Regions from separate parts of the Priestia sp. YIM B13486 genome, predicted to be linked through region 2. Evidence: riboswitches for the same ligand, from Rfam matches in the RefSeq annotation. Region 2 holds a riboswitch; each other region holds the start of a gene.
What was found. A riboswitch is a leader RNA that binds a small molecule or an ion and turns the genes downstream of it on or off. The one in region 2 is predicted to bind S-adenosylmethionine.
Positions count from the first base shown of each region.

Region 1: linked by a shared signal. The riboswitch ahead of ACFX4G_RS17185 (trans-sulfuration enzyme family protein) and the one ahead of ACFX4G_RS06510 (Na+/H+ antiporter NhaC family protein) in region 2 are both predicted to bind S-adenosylmethionine.
Region 3: linked by a shared signal. The riboswitch ahead of ACFX4G_RS14710 (phosphoadenylyl-sulfate reductase) and the one ahead of ACFX4G_RS06510 (Na+/H+ antiporter NhaC family protein) in region 2 are both predicted to bind S-adenosylmethionine.

Region 1 is NZ_JBHZOZ010000006.1:121,237-128,635, reverse strand. It holds gene ACFX4G_RS17195 (spore coat protein) at 1-294, shown strand, start outside; gene ACFX4G_RS17190 (DUF2642 domain-containing protein) at 364-1,026, shown strand; SAM riboswitch class I at 1,194-1,311, shown strand; gene ACFX4G_RS17185 (trans-sulfuration enzyme family protein) at 1,383-2,528, shown strand; gene ACFX4G_RS17180 (trans-sulfuration enzyme family protein) at 2,512-3,693, shown strand; gene ACFX4G_RS17175 (hypothetical protein) at 3,876-4,142, opposite strand; gene ACFX4G_RS17170 (SIMPL domain-containing protein) at 4,205-4,864, opposite strand; gene putP (sodium/proline symporter PutP) at 4,965-6,443, opposite strand; gene ACFX4G_RS17160 (YhcN/YlaJ family sporulation lipoprotein) at 6,736-7,281, opposite strand; gene ACFX4G_RS17155 (hypothetical protein) at 7,390-7,399, shown strand, end outside.
Region 2 is NZ_JBHZOZ010000002.1:457,717-465,115, forward strand. It holds gene ACFX4G_RS06490 (Ger(x)C family spore germination protein) at 1-960, shown strand, start outside; gene ACFX4G_RS06495 (YtoQ family protein) at 1,121-1,561, opposite strand; gene ACFX4G_RS06500 (ABC transporter ATP-binding protein) at 1,732-2,643, shown strand; gene ACFX4G_RS06505 (ABC transporter permease) at 2,636-3,403, shown strand; SAM riboswitch class I at 3,505-3,611, shown strand; gene ACFX4G_RS06510 (Na+/H+ antiporter NhaC family protein) at 3,697-5,007, shown strand; gene ACFX4G_RS06515 (hypothetical protein) at 5,047-5,175, opposite strand; gene ACFX4G_RS06520 (LacI family DNA-binding transcriptional regulator) at 5,300-6,259, shown strand; gene ACFX4G_RS06525 (transcriptional regulator SplA domain-containing protein) at 6,345-6,593, shown strand; gene splB (spore photoproduct lyase) at 6,704-7,399, shown strand, end outside.
Region 3 is NZ_JBHZOZ010000005.1:6,698-14,096, reverse strand. It holds gene ACFX4G_RS14735 (glucose-6-phosphate isomerase) at 229-1,578, shown strand; gene ACFX4G_RS14730 (YugN-like family protein) at 1,933-2,337, shown strand; gene ACFX4G_RS14725 (potassium channel family protein) at 2,347-3,135, opposite strand; gene ACFX4G_RS14720 (VOC family protein) at 3,203-3,586, opposite strand; gene cdaS (sporulation-specific diadenylate cyclase CdaS) at 3,684-4,310, opposite strand; SAM riboswitch class I at 4,624-4,726, shown strand; gene ACFX4G_RS14710 (phosphoadenylyl-sulfate reductase) at 4,981-5,694, shown strand; gene ACFX4G_RS14705 (sulfate permease) at 5,714-6,793, shown strand; gene sat (sulfate adenylyltransferase) at 6,846-7,399, shown strand, end outside.

The sequences.
Region 1 (7,399 bases), on a different contig from region 2:
ATTTGTGTAGGAGCAAAAGGGGCTTTTAAGCAAAACGATAACAATCAAAATAATAATGAAGAAACAGAAGGAAATGGAGAGACTGAAGCTGCAAAGTCTACAGAAGAACGTACAGGAAGTCGCACGGGCGGACGTAAGGGAAGCCGCACAGGTGGACGCACAGACAATCGCTCTCAAGGACGCCGTACGGGAGGACGCACAGGCGATCGCTCAGGAAGACGCCGTACGGATTCACGCTCTTCAGCACCGGCCGAGAAAGTTATTAAAACGAAAAATTATCGTTGGAAAGCATGATGAAATGGAACATAAAAGGTGCTTATAAAGCACCTTTTCTATCATATAGAAAAAAGGAGGAGAATGAGTATGAGTATGAATCATTATATCGATAAAATTGTGGAGTTAGATATTTCAGGTAAAACGACATTTGTTGGCAGACTTATTGATCTTGGATTAGATATTATGGTTTTGTATAATGGACATGATTATTTGTATATTCCTCTTTTACACATGCATCGTTTGCGGGAAGTATCGGAAGAAGACTATACGGTTTTACGTGAAATAGAAGAGAACTTAATAGAAGAAAGTCAGCGGATTTCTTATCGTAATATTTTACAGCAGGCAAAAGGGAAATTTATTGAAATTTATGTAACGGGAGGGAAATCATTGCATGGCTATATCACAAGCGTGCTGAATGATTATCTTGTGTTTTATTCTCCAGTGTATAAAAATGTCTTTGTTTCTCTGCATCATTTGAAATGGCTTACCCCTTACAGCAATGAGTTGACCCCTTATTCTTTAAGTGACAAAGAGCTCCCAGTAAGGCCCGCCTCTGCACCTTTTGTCAGAAACTTTGAAGAGCAGCTTAAAAAATATGAAAATCAACTGGTCGTATTAGATTTAGGGGATCAATCAGAAAAAATTGGCGTACTTAAAGAAGTTTCTAATAATATTGTTGAACTAATTACGGCAAATGGAGAAAGTGTGTATTGGAAGTTAGCTCACGTAAAATCTGTGCACTTGCCTTAGAAAAAGAGACCTCGCTTTCGTCTCTTTTTTTTATGTGCTTATCAGGACAAGTATATTGAATAAACAAATGAGATGATTTAAATTTTTTAGAAAATTATGTTGACAATAAAGAAAATCTTTATTAAAGTTATTAACAACAAACGTTAACCACTAACAATTATATAGAACTCTTATCAAGAGTGGCGGAGGGACTGGCCCTGCGATGCCCGGCAACCATCAAATGAAACATTCATTTGAACGGTGCTAATTCCTGTGGAACATCAGTATTGTTCTAACAGATGAGAGAAATCGTGTATAAACGAACACTCTTTCATCTGTGAAGAGTGTTTTTTATTTTGAGTTAAGGAGAGAAATAGATGAAAATTGAAACTTTATTAGTTCGTTCAGGAGTAGGTCGTGACCCTTCAACAGGTTCTATTACAACACCCATTTACCAAGCATCAACATTTGCTCATCCTGCTTTAGGGCAAAGTACAGGATTTGACTATGCACGTACGGCAAACCCTACTCGTACAGCATTGGAGGAAGCAATTGCTGCTTTGGAAAAAGGAGAAGTAGGAGTAGCATTCGCTTCAGGGATGGCGGGTGTAATGGCAGTTTTAGCACTATTTAAAAACGGAGACCATTTAATTGTATCAGAGGATTTATACGGAGGAACGTACCGGGTACTAAATGAAATCTTTTCAGAGCAAGGAATTACTGTTTCGTACGTCAACACAGCCCATCTCGAGCAAGTAAAAGATGCGCTTCGTCCCAACACAAAAGCTTTATTTATTGAAACACCTACGAATCCAATGATGCACGTGACTGATTTGCCAGAAGCAATTGCGTTAGCTAAACAGCATGATTTGCTTACCATCGTTGACAATACCTTCATGTCCCCTTATTATCAGCGTCCTTTAGAGCTTGGAGCAGATATTGTGATACATAGTGCAAGCAAATACATTGGGGGTCATAATGATGTAGTTGCTGGTCTTGTAGTGGCTCGATGTAGTAGCTTAGGAGAGAAGATTCGTTTTTATCAAAATGCAGCTGGGGCAATCTTAGGTCCACAGGATAGCTGGCTGTTATTACGCGGTGTTAAAACACTAGCGCTTCGTATGGAAAAGCATAATGAAAACGCACTGAAAATTGCAAATTGGCTTACTGCTCATGATCTCGTGGAAAAAGTGTATTACCCTGGTCTTGAAACACATCCAGGCTATGAAATCATGAAGAAACAAGCAACTGGATTTGGAGGCATGATTTCTTTTGCTGTCTCACACCCTGACATCGTGTCAGTACTTTTAGAAAATGTCAAAGTTATTACATTTGCAGAAAGCTTAGGAGGCGTGGAAAGTTTAATGACATTCCCAGCTCGTCAAACACATGCTGATATTCCGGAAGAAATTCGAAATCGTGTCGGAGTAACAAACTGTTTACTGCGATTATCAGTTGGAATTGAGCACGCAGATGATTTAATTAAAGATTTGAAGGAGGCATTTGATGCATACCAACAATAATAAACATAGATTTGGTACGAACTTAATTCATGCAAATACAGGAATTGACGGTCATTTTGGAGCGGTTAACGTACCTATTTATCAGGTATCTACATTTAACCAAGAAGATGAGACGAACAACGGCCGCTATGACTATTCTCGTTCAGGAAATCCAACTCGTGAGGCTTTAGAAAACACCATTGCTCAGCTAGAAAATGGATACGCTGGTTTTGCTTTTTCATCAGGTATGGCTGCTATCTCATCGGTGTTATCTATTTTTGAATCAGGGGATGAAATTTTAGTTTCACATGATACGTACGGCGGGACATATCGTGTATTAACACGGTTATTTTCAAAGTTTGGTATCAAAACAACTTTTGTTGATACAACGAAGGCTGAGAAAGTAGAAGAAGCTATCACAAAAGATACGAAGGCTATTTATATCGAAAGCCCTTCAAATCCATTTTTACAGGTAACGGATATTAAAGCAGTAGCAAGTTTGGCGAAGGAGCGCAACCTCCTTACAATTGTGGATAATACGTTTTTAACACCTTATCTACAGCAGCCGATTGACCTTGGTGTAAATATTGTGATTCATAGTGCTACAAAATATATCAGCGGTCACAGTGACGTCATTGGCGGTCTAGTTGTGGTAAGCGATGAAAAGCTAGCAGAAGAAGTAAAGTTTGTACAAAATGCTTTTGGTGCTATCTTAGGACCGCAGGATTGTTTTTTACTGCTTCGAGGAATTAAGACATTAAAAGTTCGTTTAGATCAGCAGTTAAAAACAGCGCTGCAGTTTGCAGAGTGGCTTGAAGAACAATCTCTAGTGAGCCGTGTATACTACCCGGGCTTAAAAAGCCATCCGGACCACAAACTGATTTCAGAACAAGCAAATGGATACGGAGCTATGATTTCTTTCCAAGTACAGGATGAAAAAGTAGCGCGACATATTTTACAAGGAGTCAAATTGGCTTCAATTGGCGTTAGTCTAGGTGCAGTTGAATCCATTCTAACGCATCCTGCAACAATGTCTCATGCGAGTATCCCAAAAGAAGTGCGTGAAGAAAAAGGAATTACTGATTCACTTCTTCGCCTTTCAGTAGGGTTAGAGGAATTTGAGGATTTGAAGCAAGACTTTAACGCTGTTTTTCAAAGCTTAGAAGAAAAGGCGTTAATTAAATAAAGAAAAGAGACTGGGACAAAAGTATTGTAGTTAAAGTTAAACAAGAACTATTAATCAAAATTACTGATTAATAGTTCTTGTTTTTTGTTGTCACGGTGAACGTAGGTTTCATCTATTTCGTTGCTTCTAGCGGTTCAGTTCCTTTATCCCATTTGTTCGTCTTTACACTAGATTGATATCCGTTATATACAGCTATCTAAAAGGTTTGTGTATAGGGACGTAAGCGCAACTTTTTCATCAGAGGAAAGACTGCTGTTTAGAATTCTTTTTATGCCAAGGTGATATTTTACATACGGTGTTTGCCGGACGCGTGGATGAGTCATTTCATCTTTTAAATCCTTCATAATGGCTTCGTGAAGCTGATCTTCACTTGTCATGGCTTGTTTAGAAGCGAACGAACGGTTCAACCATAGGGTTTGATAAGCTGCTAGTAAATGTTCAGAAGTCATTGTGCAAAGAGCTCCTTTAGATTAGTTTCTTCATTATAATAATCTATAGTTTACCATAAGTATTAATACGTGTACGTAACTTTTACAGAAGCAGATACAGTCAAGAACTGAGCTTGAATAGGGGGAGAGGCTGCTAATAACTTAGGCGAGGAGCCAGATGACTGATAGACGGGGCCTTCTTCGATTAAAATGGGGATTTGGTTAATAGGGAGCTGCAGCGTGTTGGCAATGGTAAAGGCCTTTTCTTTAGCGTTAAGCAAAGCTTTACTTATCGCTTCTTGTTCATATTTATCATCATTTGTAACGTGGAATTGAAGATCTTGCGCTACGTTGGCTCCGCTTGAAAAAGTAGCGTTATAGACATCGCCAGCTTGTTTTACATCTTGTACTCTTACTCTAAATAAGTGCTGTACTTCGTATCCAGTAAGAGTCGATTTTCCATCACTGTAATCATATTTAGGATTTATGGTGAACGAAGCTGTTTCAATTTGCTGGTCATTGATTCCAAGTTTTTTTATTTCTTGCAGCAAAGTATTTGAAACAGCTGAATTTTCTTTTAAGGCTTCTTGAACGTCTCGGTTTTCCGTGCGGGTTCCAATCGTCATGGAAATTTCATTTGGAACTGCTGAAACACTTCCTTCACCAATTACTTTAATTTCTCTATTTTGTGTATCTACGCGCAGTTGCTGTGTAGGTTCGTAAGGGAAATAAGAATGTTGCATGTAAAAACCCTCCTTAATCTGTCTTTAGTACATATATATGACAACATGGCTTGCATTAAAAGCAAAAAGTACACAAGTTACGACTTGTGTACTTTTTTTACTATTTTGTATGCTGTTCTAATACGCTTTCCATGTTTCTAAATTGATCTTCTACAGCTTTTGAAGGCTTTTTTGTTAACAGACTTACTACAATAACAGCCAGTAAGCTTAAGAAAAATCCAGGAATCATTTCGTAAAGGGCATCCTTCAATGGAGTATTTACCCAAATTAATACTGTAGCAGCACCTACAATCATCCCTGCAAGTGCTCCCCATCGAGTCATACGTTTCCAGTAAAGACTTAGTAAAATAGCAGGACCAAAAGCTGAACCAAATCCAGCCCAAGCATATCCAACCAGTCCTAAAATCGTATCACTAGGTTTTAAAGAAAGCAAAATGCCAATAATTGCAACACCTAAAACCGCAGCTCTTCCAACCGTTACAAGCTCTTTGTCAGAGGCCTTGCGTCGGAAAAATGTTTTATAAAAGTCTTCTGTAACAGAGCTTGCCGTTACAAGCAGTTGAGAAGAAATAGTACTCATAATTGCGGCCAATAAAGCTGCATATAAAAATCCAGTAATTAATGGATTAAATAAAACATCAGCAAATTTAATAAAGATTGTTTCAGGATCCCCAAGTTTCATCCCAGTTTGATCCACATAAGCAATTCCAACAAGACCGGTTAACATAGCACCAACGATTGATAGGATCATCCAGCCCATACCGATACGACGAGCAGGCTTTAATTCTTTAATAGAAGAAATCGCCATAAATCGAACGATAATATGAGGTTGACCAAAGTAGCCGAGCCCCCAGGCTAAGAAAGAAATAATCCCTACTACGGTTGTCCCTTTAAATAAATCAAGGTAGGTTGGATCGATATTTTTAACAATATTTATTGTTGTTCCAACGCCGCCTAAGTCAGTAAAGGCTACAATGGGCACTAAAACGAGGGCAATGAACATAATAACGCCTTGCACAAAATCTGTTAAACTAACGGCTAAGAAACCGCCGAACAGAGTGTAGGCAATAACGACAGCAGCCGTTATAAACAGTCCGATTTGGTAATTCAAACCAAATGCCGATTCGAATAATCGTCCGCCTGATACCATACCAGCTGAAGTGTAAAGAGTGAAGAAAATAAAGATAACAATCGCTGATACGGTTCGAAGAATCTTGGCATGGTCGCCAAAGCGATTTTCAAAAAAGTCTGGAATTGTAATGGAGTCATTCGCTACTTCCGTATAAGTGCGAAGACGCGGAGCGAGGATTAAATAATTTAAATAAGCACCAATAGATAAACCTACTGCAAGCCATAAACTTGAAAGACCTGTCACATACATGGATCCTGGAAGCCCCATTAACATCCATCCACTCATATCTGAAGCGCCAGCTGAAAGCGCAGTAACGGCCGGACCTAGTCCACGTCCGCCTAGCATGTAACCCGATACGTCCTGAGTTGTTTTTGTGTAGGCATACCATCCTATTCCAAGCATTCCTACAAAATAAATGCCCAGTGAAATATAAACACCAATATCCACCAAATCTCCCCTTTATGCATTTTTTATGCATGAAACGAGCAGTGCTCGCCATGCAAACATCTTATGGTTTCTAAAACTAACAAACTTTTCCCTTACTATCAACCCACAAAACCGTAAATTACCTAAGTCTAAAATCCCCTAAGCCTTTATATTATAGAAATGAAAACGTTTTCAAAATAAAGTAAAATAAAAATATTCAGAAATTTATAAGCGCATTTTTTATGCAATATTTTATGCAATAGGTAAAATGAAAAGAGCATTTTATAAAATGCTCTTTTAACATTCATGTATATTAGTGTGAGTTCGGGAATACGCGGCGAACAACTTCTGAAAACTCATCAAACAGTCCAGAGACTGGTTTGCCGGTTTGAAGCTTGTCTACATATCCGTTCATACGGTTTACAAAGTCAGGGTTTGTTGATACAAACACTCGATGAACACTGCCGTCAGCTTTTCTCACTTCATGTGCGATCTTATGCTCCATATCTTTTGTGAGATTACCTTCTTTGTTATCGTCTAATACAGCTGCTACGTAAGCTGTATGATCGGTTACGATTACGTTAGCATCTTTAACGTTTTTTAATGCTACGATACGATCAGCCGCCACATCGGCTACTCTCATTCCGCCCGACTGGTTATATTGTTCTTTTTCGTTACGCTGTACATCTTGCGTATCGTTCACGTCATTCATTTTCGTTTTATTGTTTCCATTTTCATATGTGACGTTGCGGACTGTATCATCATCAATGACGCCATCTTTACCTTGATCTGCTGTGCTGCAGCCGAATAAAGAAAGGGTCGTCATGCAGCCTACAACAAACAAAAACGATTTCTTCATAGTATCACTCCTTATAAGTTTTAACCTTTCTTATAATTTGTTAAAAACGTGTGAAGCATACATGAAAAATATAAAAAAGCCTATACTATCGAAAAAGGAGGAATATGTATGAGTGGAA
Region 2 (7,399 bases):
AAACAAGGAGGACCGCAGCAGAAATCTTACGTAAATATTTCGGAAACAGGAGATTCTCCTTTTCAAATGCTTCGTGAATTATCTTTAAGAAGTGACACTCCTTTAACTAGTCCTCATATGAAAGTAATGGTTATCAGTGAGGCCCTTGCACGAGCGTATAGTTTAGAGCAATTAGTGGACCAAACTCTTCGGGACAATGATTTTAGACCTAGTTGCCTTGTGTTTATTAGTAAAGGAAGAGCTAGCGACACGTTAGAATCAAAAACAGCAGGAGAGATCCCAGCTTTCCACTTGTATGGAATGATAGACAATACGTATCGAACAACGCGAATTTTACCGCCCATGCCGCTTATTAAATTAGCAAGCAAGATTCAAACTGGGTCTAGTTTTCTGATGCAAAATGTATTATCAGCAAATGGAGAAATCAAATTTGCGGGTGCTGGTATAATTAAAGGGGAAACAAGCAAAATGATTGGTTTTTTGAATGAAGAAGAACTAGATGGTTTGGCTTGGATCACAGGCAAAGGGAAAGGCGGGCTAGTGAAAAGCTTTGATAAAAAGACTGGTCAGCTGATTGTATATGAAATAGAGTCTATGAAAAGTCATATTCAACCCCATGTTAAAGGAAATGATATCTCTTTTGATGTACACATTGAATCAGTGGGAAGGCTATCTGAAAGTTGGATGACTTCAGGGAGCTCTTTTAATAATCAATTTTTACAGAATGCGCAAAAAACCTCAGAAAAGAAAGTAAAGCACCTGGTAAGAAACGTACTAGAAAAAATGCAAACAAAATATAAAGTTGATGTTGCAGGTTTCGGAAATCAATTGAGAATTAAGCAGCCTAGAACATGGATGAGGGTCAAAGAAAATTGGGATCAAACATTTAGTGAAGTGCCAATTAACTATGATGTGAAGTTAACGATTAAAGATTATGGAGCATCCGCGTCAAAAAAGTAAGCACCCGACTGTAACATTGCTGATCTTTATGTCAAAAATGAAACTCCCACAAGAATAATAATCTCAGAACTTCCCATGAAATACTCATCACATGCTTCGTACGGAGCCTTCAATAAACAACAAATAAGAGCTGCCGATTTTCGACAGCTCTTATTTGTTGTTATTCAAAAATATAAGCTAATGCTTGAAGAGCCTGTTCTGGCGTTTCGACTACAACCTGGGCTTTGTTTGACAGTTCTTTAAGCGGATGGTGCAGTTTTTCAGGGCGAACCAAAATTAGCGGTTTATCTAATGCAATGGCTGTCGCCGCATCCATTGCGCTGTTCCACTGCTTGTATTTTTCGCCAAATAAAGCAATAACCACATCAGATTTTTTAAGGAGTACCTGCGTGCGTAAATTATTAATTTGAGAAGCAGCTTCATCTTTTAAGACAGCGTTAGGCTGTTTTCCTAAAATTTCTTCTCCAATGTTGTCGGAGCGGTCATGGTCTGTCATGGGACCGACAAAGGTAAGGGGAAGGTTTAATTGTTCTGCTTGGTTTTTAATTTCGTCTCGCCAGTTATCGTGAATTTGCCCGGCAAGGTATACGGTTAAATTCATTATGTAGAAGTCCTCCTCTAACTAAAGTTTGTTTTATTTTATCAAATGTAAGCGGATAATACGAATGATTTGAATGGGCTACTTTTCCAAAAATAAGGTTATAGTAGACAAATAGTTAAAAAAGAGAAACAATAGAAAGCGTATTGCTAATTAAAGAAAGGATGTACATGATGACAGAAACAGTGCTACAAGTAGATCATGTCAGTAAAGTAATTGGGAAGAAAACCATTTTGCATGATGTATCCTTATCGGTTGAGCGCGGTGAGATTTTCGGATTGCTTGGTCCGAACGGCTCTGGAAAAACAACGTTAATTCGTACCGTCGTAGGACTCATCAAAGAAACAGAGGGAACAATTATCGTCAATGGATTTCCTTTAAAAGAACAGTTTACATCAGCTATGAAATCAATTGGAGCGATTATTGAAAACCCTGAGTTTTATGATTATCTGACGGGCTATCAAAATTTAAAACACTTTGCGAATATGCATGAAGGGATCACATCAGAACGCTTGGATGAAGTGATTGCTTTAGTAAAGCTTGAAAACAGCATTCATGCAAAAGTGAAGACGTATTCTCTTGGGATGAGACAGCGTTTAGGAGTAGCTCAAGCTATTTTACATAAGCCTGCATTGCTTTTACTAGACGAACCAACAAACGGTCTAGACCCAGCGGGAATGAGAGAATTTCGTACATATTTACAAACCCTCTGCAGGGAAGAAGGAATTTCGATCTTAATCGCGAGCCACTTATTAAAAGAAGTAGAAGCACTATGTGACCGCGTTGGCATTATTCAAGACGGTGAGTTAAAAGCCATTCAAGATCTATCTCCAAATCGTCAAGATCAAGGAACGTACGTAGAATTTGAAGTGTCTGATGCGCAAAAAGCAGCGGATCTTTTATCACAAGAATTTGAAGTAACGATGAGATCACATAGTATCGACGTGGCGATTGTAAAAGAACAAATTCCAGCTGTGAATAAAAAATTAGTGGACAGCGATATTTTAGTCTACCGAATCACTCCTGTGTATGAGACGCTTGAAGATTCGTTTATGTCCGTTACGGAAGGAGAGCACCATGCTTAAGTTAATTCAAAATGAACATATGAAATGGTTTCATAAAAGAAGTACAAAAGTCACGTTTATTACAATCGGTATTTTAACTCTTTGTATGGCTCTTTTAATGAAGAAAGTAGCAAACAGTGCAGGAACAGAAGACAACATTTTGAACTTCCTGTCATTTAGTTCAGGTATGCTGATTCTCGTTCAATTTTTCGCGCTTGCTGTTGGAGGGTCAATGGTTGCAAAAGAGTTTGAAGCAGGTACCATTAAGCTTCTTTTAATTCGCCCTGCTAGACGTTCAACGATTTTAGCATCCAAGTACATAACCCTCATTTTAATTAGCTTGTATTATTTACTGAGCTATTTGCTTTTTTCGTTTGTATGGGGAGCATTGTTCTTTGGCTTTACCAGTCTAGAAGGAGATGCGCAGCTGCTTAAAAACATTACGCTTACGTATGACAGCGCGTATATGGAAACGTTTATGATGATGACATTTGCATTCATGCTGTCGTCTTTATTCAGAAACAGCGCGCTTGCTTCCAGTCTGGCTATTGTCGTAAGTATCGGGGCAAAAGCAGTAACAGGACTAGTATCACAGTTTGGTTTATGGTGGGGAAAATTTTTACTGTTCGCCAACACAAACTTTGTGCAGTATATGGACGGAATGAAGACGATGTTTGACGGCATGACGATTCCATTTTCCATTTTCATCTTAGTTGCGCATTTTGTCTTCTTTATGGGCGTGGCATGGGCAGCGTTTTTAAAACGAGACGTAGCTAATTGATGTGAGAATTTTCGCACTATATATTTTTCTAAAATAGCATTTGACAATTAAATAAAAAGAGATTACAGTAGTGAAAGACTATTTTTAAAACAACTATAAACTTCTTATCAAGAGAGACGGAGGGACTGGCCCTATGATGTCTCGGCAACTGGCTGTACGCAGTGCGGTGCCAAATCCAGCAGACGATGTTTCGTTTGGAAGATGAGAAGGGTAATCTTATGATACAAATAAGAGACCTCTTCTTATCAATAAGAAGAGGTCTTTTTTTATTACGTAAACAAGAGGTGTTAAGAATGGAACAACAAAAAGGAAACGGCTGGGCGCTGTTACCGCTGGGCGTCTTTTTAGTCCTGTTTGTCGGATCAGGAATTATAACGGGAGATTTTTATAAGCTGCCTGTATTAGTAGCCATTATCATTGCAGCCATCGTGGCGCTGGCTATGAACCGCAAAGATTCACTTAATGTAAAAGTGGAGCGTTTTGCTAAAGGAGCAGGGCATCCTGATATCATTATTATGGTGCTTATTTTTATTTTAGCAGGTGCTTTTTCTCAAGTTGCTAAAGGCATGGGAGCTGTTGATTCAACGGTAAACTTAGCGCTTTCTGTGCTTCCGCAAAGCTTAGTGGTAGTCGGAATCTTTGTTATTGGCGCATTCATTTCCATTTCGATGGGAACATCAATGGGAACAATCGCTGCGCTAGGGCCTATTGCTGTAGGAATCAGTGAGCAAGCGCATGTATCCATTACATTGGCCATTGCTGCCGTTATTGGTGGTGCAATGTTTGGAGATAATTTATCGATAATTTCTGATACAACCATTGCAGCAGTTCGTACGCAAAAAACAAATATGTCAGATAAATTAAAAGTAAACTTTTTTATTGTCCTTCCTGCAGCGATTGTTACGGTAATTTTATTGCTTGTAATGACGCTAGGCAATACATCATCAGTAGAAATTAAAGATTTTAGCTGGTTTAAAATCTTGCCTTATGTCGGCGTACTCGTTGCTGCCATATTTGGTGCAAACGTATTAAGCATTTTAACCGGAGGAATTGTGCTAGCCGGCGTGATTGGATTAGCTGACGGAAGCTACACGCTTTCTTCTCTTGCTAAAACTGTGACAGAAGGTATTGGCGGAATGTCAGAGTTAATTATTTTATCTCTGCTAATCGGCGGAATGGTTGAGCTTATTCGCTATAATGGCGGTATTCAGTTCTTATTGAATTTATTAACACGACGCATTCAAACAAAAAAAGGCGGAGAATTCAGCATCGCTGGACTGGTAAGTTTAACAAATTTAGCAACGGCTAATAACACGATTTCAATTATTACGGCAGGTCCGTTAGCAAAAGAAATCTCTGATAAGTATTCAATTGATAATCGTAAATCAGCCAGTCTGCTTGACTTGTTTTCATGCAGCGTTCAAGGGCTTATCCCTTACGGCGCACAAATGCTTCTCGCAGCAGGATTTGCTAAAGTTTCACCGATTGAGATTATTCCATTTACATTCTACCCAATGTTAACAGCGGTTTGCGGGATCATTGCAATTGTAATTGGATTTCCTCGTTTAAATAAAAAGTCAAAGTCATCTAAAGAAGCTGCGTAATATCAAACCCTTAAAAAGAATGTTCTTTTTAAGGGTTTTTTACTGTTTAAAAAAATCAGTCGGCTTTTCATCATCTAACTCCTTCCAAAGCGTCTCGTTCTGTTTAAGTGCATAAGCCGCTCCTCCAATTTCAATTCCGCATAATAAAATGAATAATAAAATACCCATGAAATGACCTCCTTACGTAAATGAGTAAAAACACGATGGTAACGGGTTTAGCTTCTTGCTGTTTCACTTTATAATGAGAATAAAGTATGAAACGCGTTTCAGCGCAAGAGAAAAAGGTGAAAACATGACAAATATCCGAGATATCGCAAAAAAAGCTGGTGTATCTGTTTCGACTGTATCCCGGGTGCTAAATCATCATCCGTATGTAAAAGAAGAAAAACGCCGGCTGGTAGAGCAGGTTATTCACGAACTTAATTATGAACAAAACATTAATGCCGTTCACTTATCAAAAGGGAAAACAAATATGATTGCCGTCGTCTTGCCTTTTATTAATCATCCGTATTTTAGTCTGCTTTTAGAAGGAGTGGCATCTCAGGCGTTAGAAAAGCAGTATCAGCTTGTTATTTGTCAGACGAACTATGATGTAAAAAAAGAAGAAGAAGCGCTTCATATGCTAAAAACAAAGCAAGTTGATGGAGTGATTATTTGTTCTAGAGCAAGCAGCTGGAGCACGATTGAATATTATCAGCAGTACGGGCCGATAGCCGTGTGCGAAAACGTACAGAATCGTTCTATTCGCTCCGTTTACGTTGATCATTATGCAGCTTTTAAGCAGGCGCTTATGTATTTAAAAGAAAAAGGATATACGGATATTGGCTACTGTATTGGAAGGATGACGGGTACGAATAGTCAACAGCGGCAACAAGCATACAAAGAATATGTAGAAAGAATAAATCAGCCTTATCATCCGGAATGGGTTTTTCAAGGCTGTTTGAACGTGACAGATGGTGAAAAAGTGGTGGAAAAACTAGTGCAGATGAAAAATCGGCCTCAGGCGCTTTTAGTAACAAACGATCAAGTAGCTATCGGAATAAAAGCTCAGTGCGAACAAGCGGGTATTTCAGTTCCTGGTGAATTAGCTATCATTGGTTTTGATAATCATCCGCTTTCTTCTTATTTACAAATAACAACGATCGAACTTCCTCTTAAGGAAATGGGAGAAACGCTTTTTACATTAGTGGGAAGCAAGGTTCTTCAGAAAATTGAGCTCCCTTTTCGGTTTATTGAGCGTAAAAGCGTATGAATTCTTGATGATGCCATGAGGTGTTTTTACCGGATAAAATGAGCAAAAGCGGACATCATACGAGTAAAGAAAGAAGAAAAGGATGATGATCGTGGAGAAAAAAGAATATCAAGTGGGAGATCAAGTATTTGTTATTTACCGAAATCCTCATACGGCAAACGTTGCGAATATTAATCAGGCTGAAATTGTTGAACATCCCGAAAACAAAGGTGAAAAGGCGCTGTTTTTACATGAGTCTTACCATTTGTTAGCTGAAGATGATGCCGTATATTCAACGTATGAAGAAGCTGAAAAAATGTATAATAAGATATTTGATTATGAACAATATGACTGATGCAAGGCTCTCTTAACGGAGAGTCTTTTTTGTTTGAAAAATAATTACCAAGGATAGAGTCTTTTTATTTTTCAAACGCTATTAGTACTAGAAAAAAGGAAGTGTACATGATGATAAAACCTTTTGTACCTCAATTAGTATATATTGAGCCAGGGGCAATGGAGTACCCGCTTGGTGTTCAATTAAAAGAAAAATTTGAGAAGATGGGAATTGAGATTCGTCAAACAACTTCTCATAATCAAGTGCGTAATATACCGGGAAAAAATGATTTGCAAAAATACCGCAATGCCAAGTCGACTTTAGTAGTTGGCGTGCGTAAAACATTGAAATTTGATACATCTAAACCGTCAGCTGAATATGCAATACCATTTGCAACAGGGTGTATGGGGCATTGTCACTATTGCTATTTGCAGACAACAATGGGAAGCAAACCATATATTCGCACGTACGTGAATGTTGAAGAAATATTAGGTCAAGCAGAGCAATATATGCAGGAGAGAGCCCCTCAAATAACGCGATTTGAAGCGGCTTGTACATCTGATATCGTAGGAATTGACCATTTAACACATTCATTAAAGCGGGCGATTGAGTATTTTGGGGAAAGTGAACTAGGTCAACTGCGCTTTGTGACTAAATTTCATCACGTGGATCATTTATTGGATGCTAAACATAATGGTCGCACGCGCTTCCGCTTTAGCATAAATGCAGATTATGTTATAAAAAACTTTGAACCTGGTACATCTCCTCTTGATTACCGGCTTGAAGCTGCTAATAAAGTTGCAAAAGCCGGATATCCACTTGGCTTT
Region 3 (7,399 bases), on a different contig from region 2:
TTTTTTATTTGCTTATTATTTGCGTAATCGTGCATGAATTACGTCCTGTAATCAAAGAACATTAGTTGACTTCACAACTGAATTTATCGTTAAATAAAAAGGTACATACAATGATTGCAGTTTCAACAAACTATAATGATTGTGTCAAATTGTAAGTGGATTCACTTGAATTCAGCTAACAGTTTCGATAAAGTGAAAAATAAAGATATTTTAATGGAGGAACAGACTATGACACATGTTCGTTTTGATTATTCAAACGCGTTATCATTTTTTGGTGAACATGAACTTACATACTTACGTGATGCCGTGAAAGTAGCTCACCATTCAATTCATGAGAAAACAGGTGCTGGAAACGACTTTTTAGGATGGGTCGACCTTCCTACGGAGTATGACAAAGAAGAATTTGCACGCATTCAAAAAAGTGCAGAAAAAATTAAATCTGATTCAGATGTATTAATTGTTATCGGTATTGGAGGATCTTACTTAGGTGCTCGTGCTGCTATTGAAATGCTTCAGCATTCATTCTATAACACATTATCAAAAGAACAGCGTAAAACTCCGCAAGTTATTTTTGCTGGTAACAACATCAGCTCAACGTACATGAAAGACTTAATGGATGTTTTACAAGATAAAGATTTCTCTATTAATGTTATTTCAAAATCTGGTACAACAACAGAACCGGCGATTGCTTTCCGTATCTTCCGTAAATTATTAGAAGAGAAATATGGCAAAGAAGAAGCACGCAAGCGTATTTATGCAACAACAGATAAAGCGCGTGGCGCATTAAAAACATTAGCGGACGAAGAAGGCTATGAAACATTTGTTATTCCAGATGATGTAGGCGGCCGTTATTCAGTATTAACAGCGGTTGGCTTATTGCCAATTGCCGCTGCGGGTCTTGATATCGAACAAATGATGAAAGGGGCAGCTGATGCTCAAGAAGCATTCTCATCATCAGAGCTAGAAGAGAACCCAGCTTATCAATATGCTGTAGCTCGTAATGTTCTTTATAATAAAGGAAAAACAATTGAAATGCTGATTAACTATGAGCCAGCTCTTCAATACTTTGCTGAGTGGTGGAAACAGTTATTTGGCGAAAGTGAAGGAAAAGACCAAAAAGGTATTTACCCTTCATCTGCTAACTTCTCAACGGATCTTCATTCTTTAGGTCAATATGTACAAGAAGGTCGTCGTGATATTTTTGAAACAATTGTACAAGTTCAAGATTCTCGTCATGAGCTAACAATTGAAGAAGATGCAGCGGACTTAGATGGATTAAATTACTTAGCTGGTGAAACAGTTGACTTTGTAAATAAAAAAGCCTTCCAAGGTACAATGCTTGCTCACACAGATGGGGGCGTTCCAAACTTAGTTGTGAACATTCCTGCGCTAGATGAGTATACGTTCGGATATGTTGTATATTTCTTCGAAAAAGCATGTGCAATCAGCGGCTATTTATTAGGCGTAAACCCATTCGATCAGCCGGGAGTAGAAGCATACAAAGTAAATATGTTTGCTCTGCTTGGAAAACCTGGTTTTGAAGAGAAAAAAGCAGAATTAGAAAAGCGTTTGAAATAAATAAAAAGAGGGCGGTACAAAAGTATTTTAGCCCAAGTGAAAAACGAACCATTGATCAACATGTTTGATTAGTGGTTCGTTTTTTTTGTTATAGTGAATATAGTTTCATCTGTTTAGGTCCTTCTAACAGTTGATTGGAGCGCAAGTGACGAGGAGGCTCAGCGCCCGCCCGCGGAAAGTGAAGCCTCGCACAGACATCAACTGCGGTGTCGCAAGCGATTTATATGAGCTGCTTTATCCAGTTTGTTCGTCTTTAGGTTGGATTCATTTAGTTATGTCTCACCCTCTTTTTTGCTTTTGAGATAAAGGATAAAACGCTGGAAAAAGGACATGTTAAAACAGAGGAGGGATAACATGATTGAATTATCTTCAAGATTAGAGGGAACATTATTCAAGCTTTACGAATTAGAAAAAACGCTTAAGCCGCTTGGGTATAACATTGGAGGAAATTGGGATTACGACCATGGTTCATTTGACTATAAGATGAACGATGAAGTCGGCTATCAGTTTTTACGTATCCCGTTTACAGCTACGAATGGAGAGCTGGATTCTAAAGGAACAACCGTACAGATTGGCACGCCATTTTTACTTTCACATAAATATCAAATTGGTCTAGATGACGATGTTCACAATGGAAATGTTAGTGCTTCATTTAATCAGTTTGCAGAGCCCCAAGACGCAGACGCTTCATTTCCAGAAAAGTATATCAGCTTAGGAGAAGAGCTAATTAGAGAGGCAGAAAATGCGCTGCTTCAGTAATTGAAGGAACTATTCTTTTTTTAAACTCTCTAATTTTTTCACAAAAATATGTTCGTACATGACTTGACTAATCAACTCGTTTGTTTTAATCATTTCATTCACCCCCAAGTTTTGTGCATTTTGAATATGCTTTTTTGTTAAAAGTTCAACGATGCTGTAAATAGAAGGGTTCAATCCTTGCAGAGCGACTAACGTAACAATAGTATTCATGTCTGCATATTCTTCTGTCTTATGCTGATCGGCAGTAATCAGCACTTTTTTTGCGTACCGAGCGTTGGCAAGTTCTAATACTTCATAATGAGAGGGACTTCCTTTAATAAAATGAACGCGATCACAAATCATGGGATTTTTAGTCAGAGAGTCGTCGATAAGCACAATGTCTTCTTTATGAAATGCGTCGCGATAATACTCTAACACGAGTTTGGCGCGCTCATTCCACCCAACAACGATGAAGTGATCTTTTCCATAAAATTTTAAATTCCCTTCCAAATAAGCGCTCTCAGCGGAAACAGCAATTTTAGAAAGCGTGACAAAATAAGTAGTAATAAATCCCGTTCCGATCAGAACTAAAATAATTGCAGCTAACCTTCCAATCGTAGTGGTCGGAGCAAAATCACCGTACCCTATAGTAGAGATTGTAATAATAACCCACCAAATTCCTTCAAACACATTCCCAAACGTTTGCGGCTCTAGGAAATGTATAAGCATGCCGAAAAGCAGAACAAGGCAGCCGATAATAAAAAGAAGCCGCACTAAAATAGAACGACGAAAAAGTCGAAATAATAGCCATTCCATCATAAAAAAACCTCCAGTGATTAGTCATAGCCACAGTATGACCATTTTTCACTGAAGGTATAAGATATCTTTATCTTTTTACTTCGTAATATTCAATCCATTCTTTGTCTGGACCGTAGAAAAATAAGTATCTTGCTCCATTTGGCAAAGTTACAATGTTTTCTTCCACAAATGAAACGCCTGCTGATTTTAAACGCTCAAACTCCTCTTCAATTCCGTCTACTGCCAGCGCAAAATGATGAACTTTCCCTTCGTTAGGTAAGCTTGAGTTATACCCTTGAATTAACTCTACGATTACATTGCCTTCTAAACCTAGAAAAGCTAGCTTCAAAGACGGATCGGTATGTGGTAGTTTTTCGATGAGCTCTAATCCCACTTTTTGCGTATAGAACTCAATCGATTCTTCTATATCCTTTACTTGAACGCCTACATGTTCAAATTTTAAAATTGTCATATGCATCACCCGTATCTATAGTATGTAAAAACTATGAAATATATTAAAGAGAAAGGATATAGAAGTCAAGATAGGGCTGCTTATCAGGAAAGGGCTCTTAAATCATATTTTTGCTGGAGTGAATAGGGTAGAGGCTTCCATCAAGAGCAAACGAAATTTTGCCTGTTTCTTCAGATACAACTAAAATTAATGCATCCGATTTTTCCGACATTCCAATGGCTGCACGGTGACGTGTTCCCAATTTTTTGTTCGTTAAAATAATAGACGAAAGAGGTAAAACATTAGCAGCTGAAATAAGCTGATTATTTCTAATTAGGACGGCTCCGTCATGTAAGGGTGTCCCTGGATAGAACAGCGTCTCAACTAGCGTAGCGCTGACAGGAGCTTGAATAGGCATTCCTTTTTGAATAAGAGGGTCTACATTTTGTTCCCGTTCAATGACAATTAAAGCGCCGTGACGTTTCTCCGAAAGGTTATGAATAGCTAAAGACAGAGCAGCATATTCAAATGTATAAGGCGATAAATAATGGCGCAAGTAATAAGAGGCAGCCGTAGCTTGAACATCTTGAAATAACCTTCTCATCTCCTCAAAATCACATAGGATACAATGATCACTCGTGTCTAAATGTTTAATTAAATTAGAGGCTTCAGTTGAAATCTGCTGTAAATATGTTCGCACATTATTTTTAATTGTATCGTCTAATTGAAAAGGTTGTCTCTCCATCTTATATAGCTCCTATCTGTCAGTCAGTGTTATCTGTAATGTGTGCTAATGTGGGTGAATTATCCGTAAAGCTTATAAATCCCTTATTAATTTTATAGTGAGGTTTTGTGTTTTATTTAGCAAGAGAATATAAAAAGTTGGAGAAAAAAGAAAGCGTTTTATAAATTGATATGTTCACGTTTGGGTTAAATTTACATATGTTGTTTTAAATAAAAGTATAGATATTTCTGTGAATTTAAAGTATAGTTTTCTTATCGGATATATGATTTTTAATGTTGACAAATATTCTAAATATGCTAAAATTTTTAAAAAATGCTTATCAAGAGTGGTGGAGGGATCTGGCCCGCTGAACCCCGGCAACCTGCTTAGCAAGGTGCTAATTCCAGCAAAGTGTGTATCATTTTGAAAGATAAGGTGAAAATTTATTGCCTACCCAGTCTTTCAATATGGAAGACTTTTTATTTTGATATAGCGCAAGCGATAATTTGAGGAGGGACACCAATGACTGTAACCCCCGACTTAAAACAAATTTTTGAGCATGTCGAAGCAAAGTAAGAATTAAATAGTTTCGCTGACTAGACACACTAGAGGCGGTTTTATCCAATTCTAGTGGGTAAAACCGTCTTTTTTTATTGGATAACGCGGATAACTAAGAATTGGAGTGAAGAAAATGGCAGACTTATATACGTACGAAAACTGGAGTGATACATTTCCAGAGTTCGACAGTGAAGATGAAACAAAAGGAGCTCTTTCAGCATTGCAGTGGGCGTATGATACCTACGGAGATTCAATTATTTACGCATCAAGCTTTGGTATCGAAGGAATCGTGTTAATTGATTTAATTTCAAAAGTGAAAAAAGATGCTGAAATTGTCTTTTTAGATACGGGCGTTCATTTTAAAGAAACATATGAAGTAATTGATGCAATTAAAGAACGCTTTCCTGATTTGCGTATTCATATGAAAAAACCGGATTTAACGCTTGCAGAACAAGCTGAGAAACATGGAGATGAACTTTGGAAGAGTCAGCCTAACCTATGCTGTCAAATTCGAAAAATCATCCCGCTAAGGGAATCTCTTGCTCCTTATGATGCGTGGATTTCTGGTTTGAGACGCGAGCAGTCTGAGTCTCGTGCCAACACGAATTATTTTAATAAAGATGAGAAATTCAAGAAAGTGAAAGTCTGCCCGTTAATTCATTGGTCCTGGAAAGAAGTTTGGCGCTATGTGTATAAGCATGATTTACCATATAACAAACTTCATGATCAAGGCTACCCAAGTATTGGCTGTGAGCCCTGTACCGCACCTGCCTACAATGTAGACGATTTACGTTCAGGAAGATGGGCAGGTACACAAAAAGTTGAATGCGGATTACACGAATCTTAAATACGAAAGAGCTGAATAAATGATGCTTTTATATGTTGCCTTTATCATTGCGCTTTTTTTTGCAATGAATATTGGGGCAAGCGGTGCAGCAGCAGCTATGGGCGTTTCATACGGCTCCGGTGCGATTAAAAAGAAAAGAGTAGCCCTGTTCATCTGTGCTGTAGGTATTGTGCTCGGAGCCATTATCGGAGGCGGCGAGGTGGTAAAAACCATCAGTTCAGGTATCATACCTGAAAAATTGCTGTCAGTAGAATTAGTTATTATCATTCTGGCTGCTGCAACGCTGTCACTCTTTTTCGCGAATTTAATTGGTATTCCTCTATCAACAAGTGAAGTAACGGTTGGTTCAGTTGTTGGAGTAGGCGTAGCTTATCAATCTCTGTATGTGGAAAAACTTTTAGTTGTCATGTCTTTTTGGATTATTGTTCCGCTGGTTTCATTTGTCATTGCTTTTTTGATTGGAAAAGTGATAAAACGCGGAGCGCATAAAAAAGAAGCAAAGGGAACGTGGAAAAGAGTTTTAACGATTTTAGTTATAGCGACGGGATTCTTTGAAGCCTTCTCAGCTGGAATGAATAACGTGGCAAATGCTGTCGGTCCTCTAGTAGGAGCTGGATTAATGGATGCCACAACGGGTGTCATAGCAGGAGGATTGGCAGTGGCGCTCGGAGCTCTTTTACTAGGAGGCCGAGTTATTGAAACAAACGGGAAAAAAATTACTCGCTATTCTATAGGGGAAGGGTGCATTATCTCGGGTACTGGTGCTTCTCTTGTCACAGTCGCTTCACTGTTTGGTTTGCCAGTACCCCTTACACAGGTCACTACGTCTTCTATTATTGGAATAGGAGCAGCGAAAACGGGATTCACGAAAGAACAGCGCGAAGTTGTCATTCAAATGTTAAAGGTTTGGGTGGTCTCCCCTGTATTTTCACTCGTAATCTCATATGTTCTTGTGAAATTAGTACTTGAAAGCGACTTATATTCATTTGTGGTGCTAGCTAGCGGATGTATTGCCACAGCAGGTGTTCTAAGCTTAGCTAGAGCGACTAGAAGAAAAAGAGCAAGCTTGCAGTCGGAAAAAGAAAAAATGACTGCGTGATTCAAGTGCTTTTTATTATATTGTGTTAATTATTTAAGGAGGATTTTACAAAATGACAACAATTCAAGCACACGGTGGAGAATTAATTAATTTATATCAACCAACATATGACTACACGTCACTAACAAAAGAAATCGAAGTAGATAACATGGCCCTAAGTGATTTAGAACTAATTGGAATTGGTGCTTACAGCCCAATTACAGGATTTTTAGGAGAAAAAGATTATCAATCAGTTGTTGAAAATATGCGTTTAGCAGATGGAACAGTATGGAGTATTCCTATCACTCTTCCTGTAACAGAAGAGCAAGCTAAAGAATTAAACATTGGCGACAAAGTAAAACTTGTTCAAAACGGCGTAACGTATGGTGTTTTAGAAGTTTCTGAAGTATATACCCCAAATAAAGAAAAAGAAGCGGAGAACGTGTACCGCACGGCAGAACTTGCTCATCCTGGCGTGAAAAAAATGATGGAACGCCCAAATGTATATGTAGCAGGTCCAATCGTACTTGTAGAACGTACACCTAAAACGCGTTTTGAAAAGTATTACCTAGATCCTACTGAAACAAGAGCAGCATTTGAAGAACGCGGTTGGAAAACGGTTGTTGG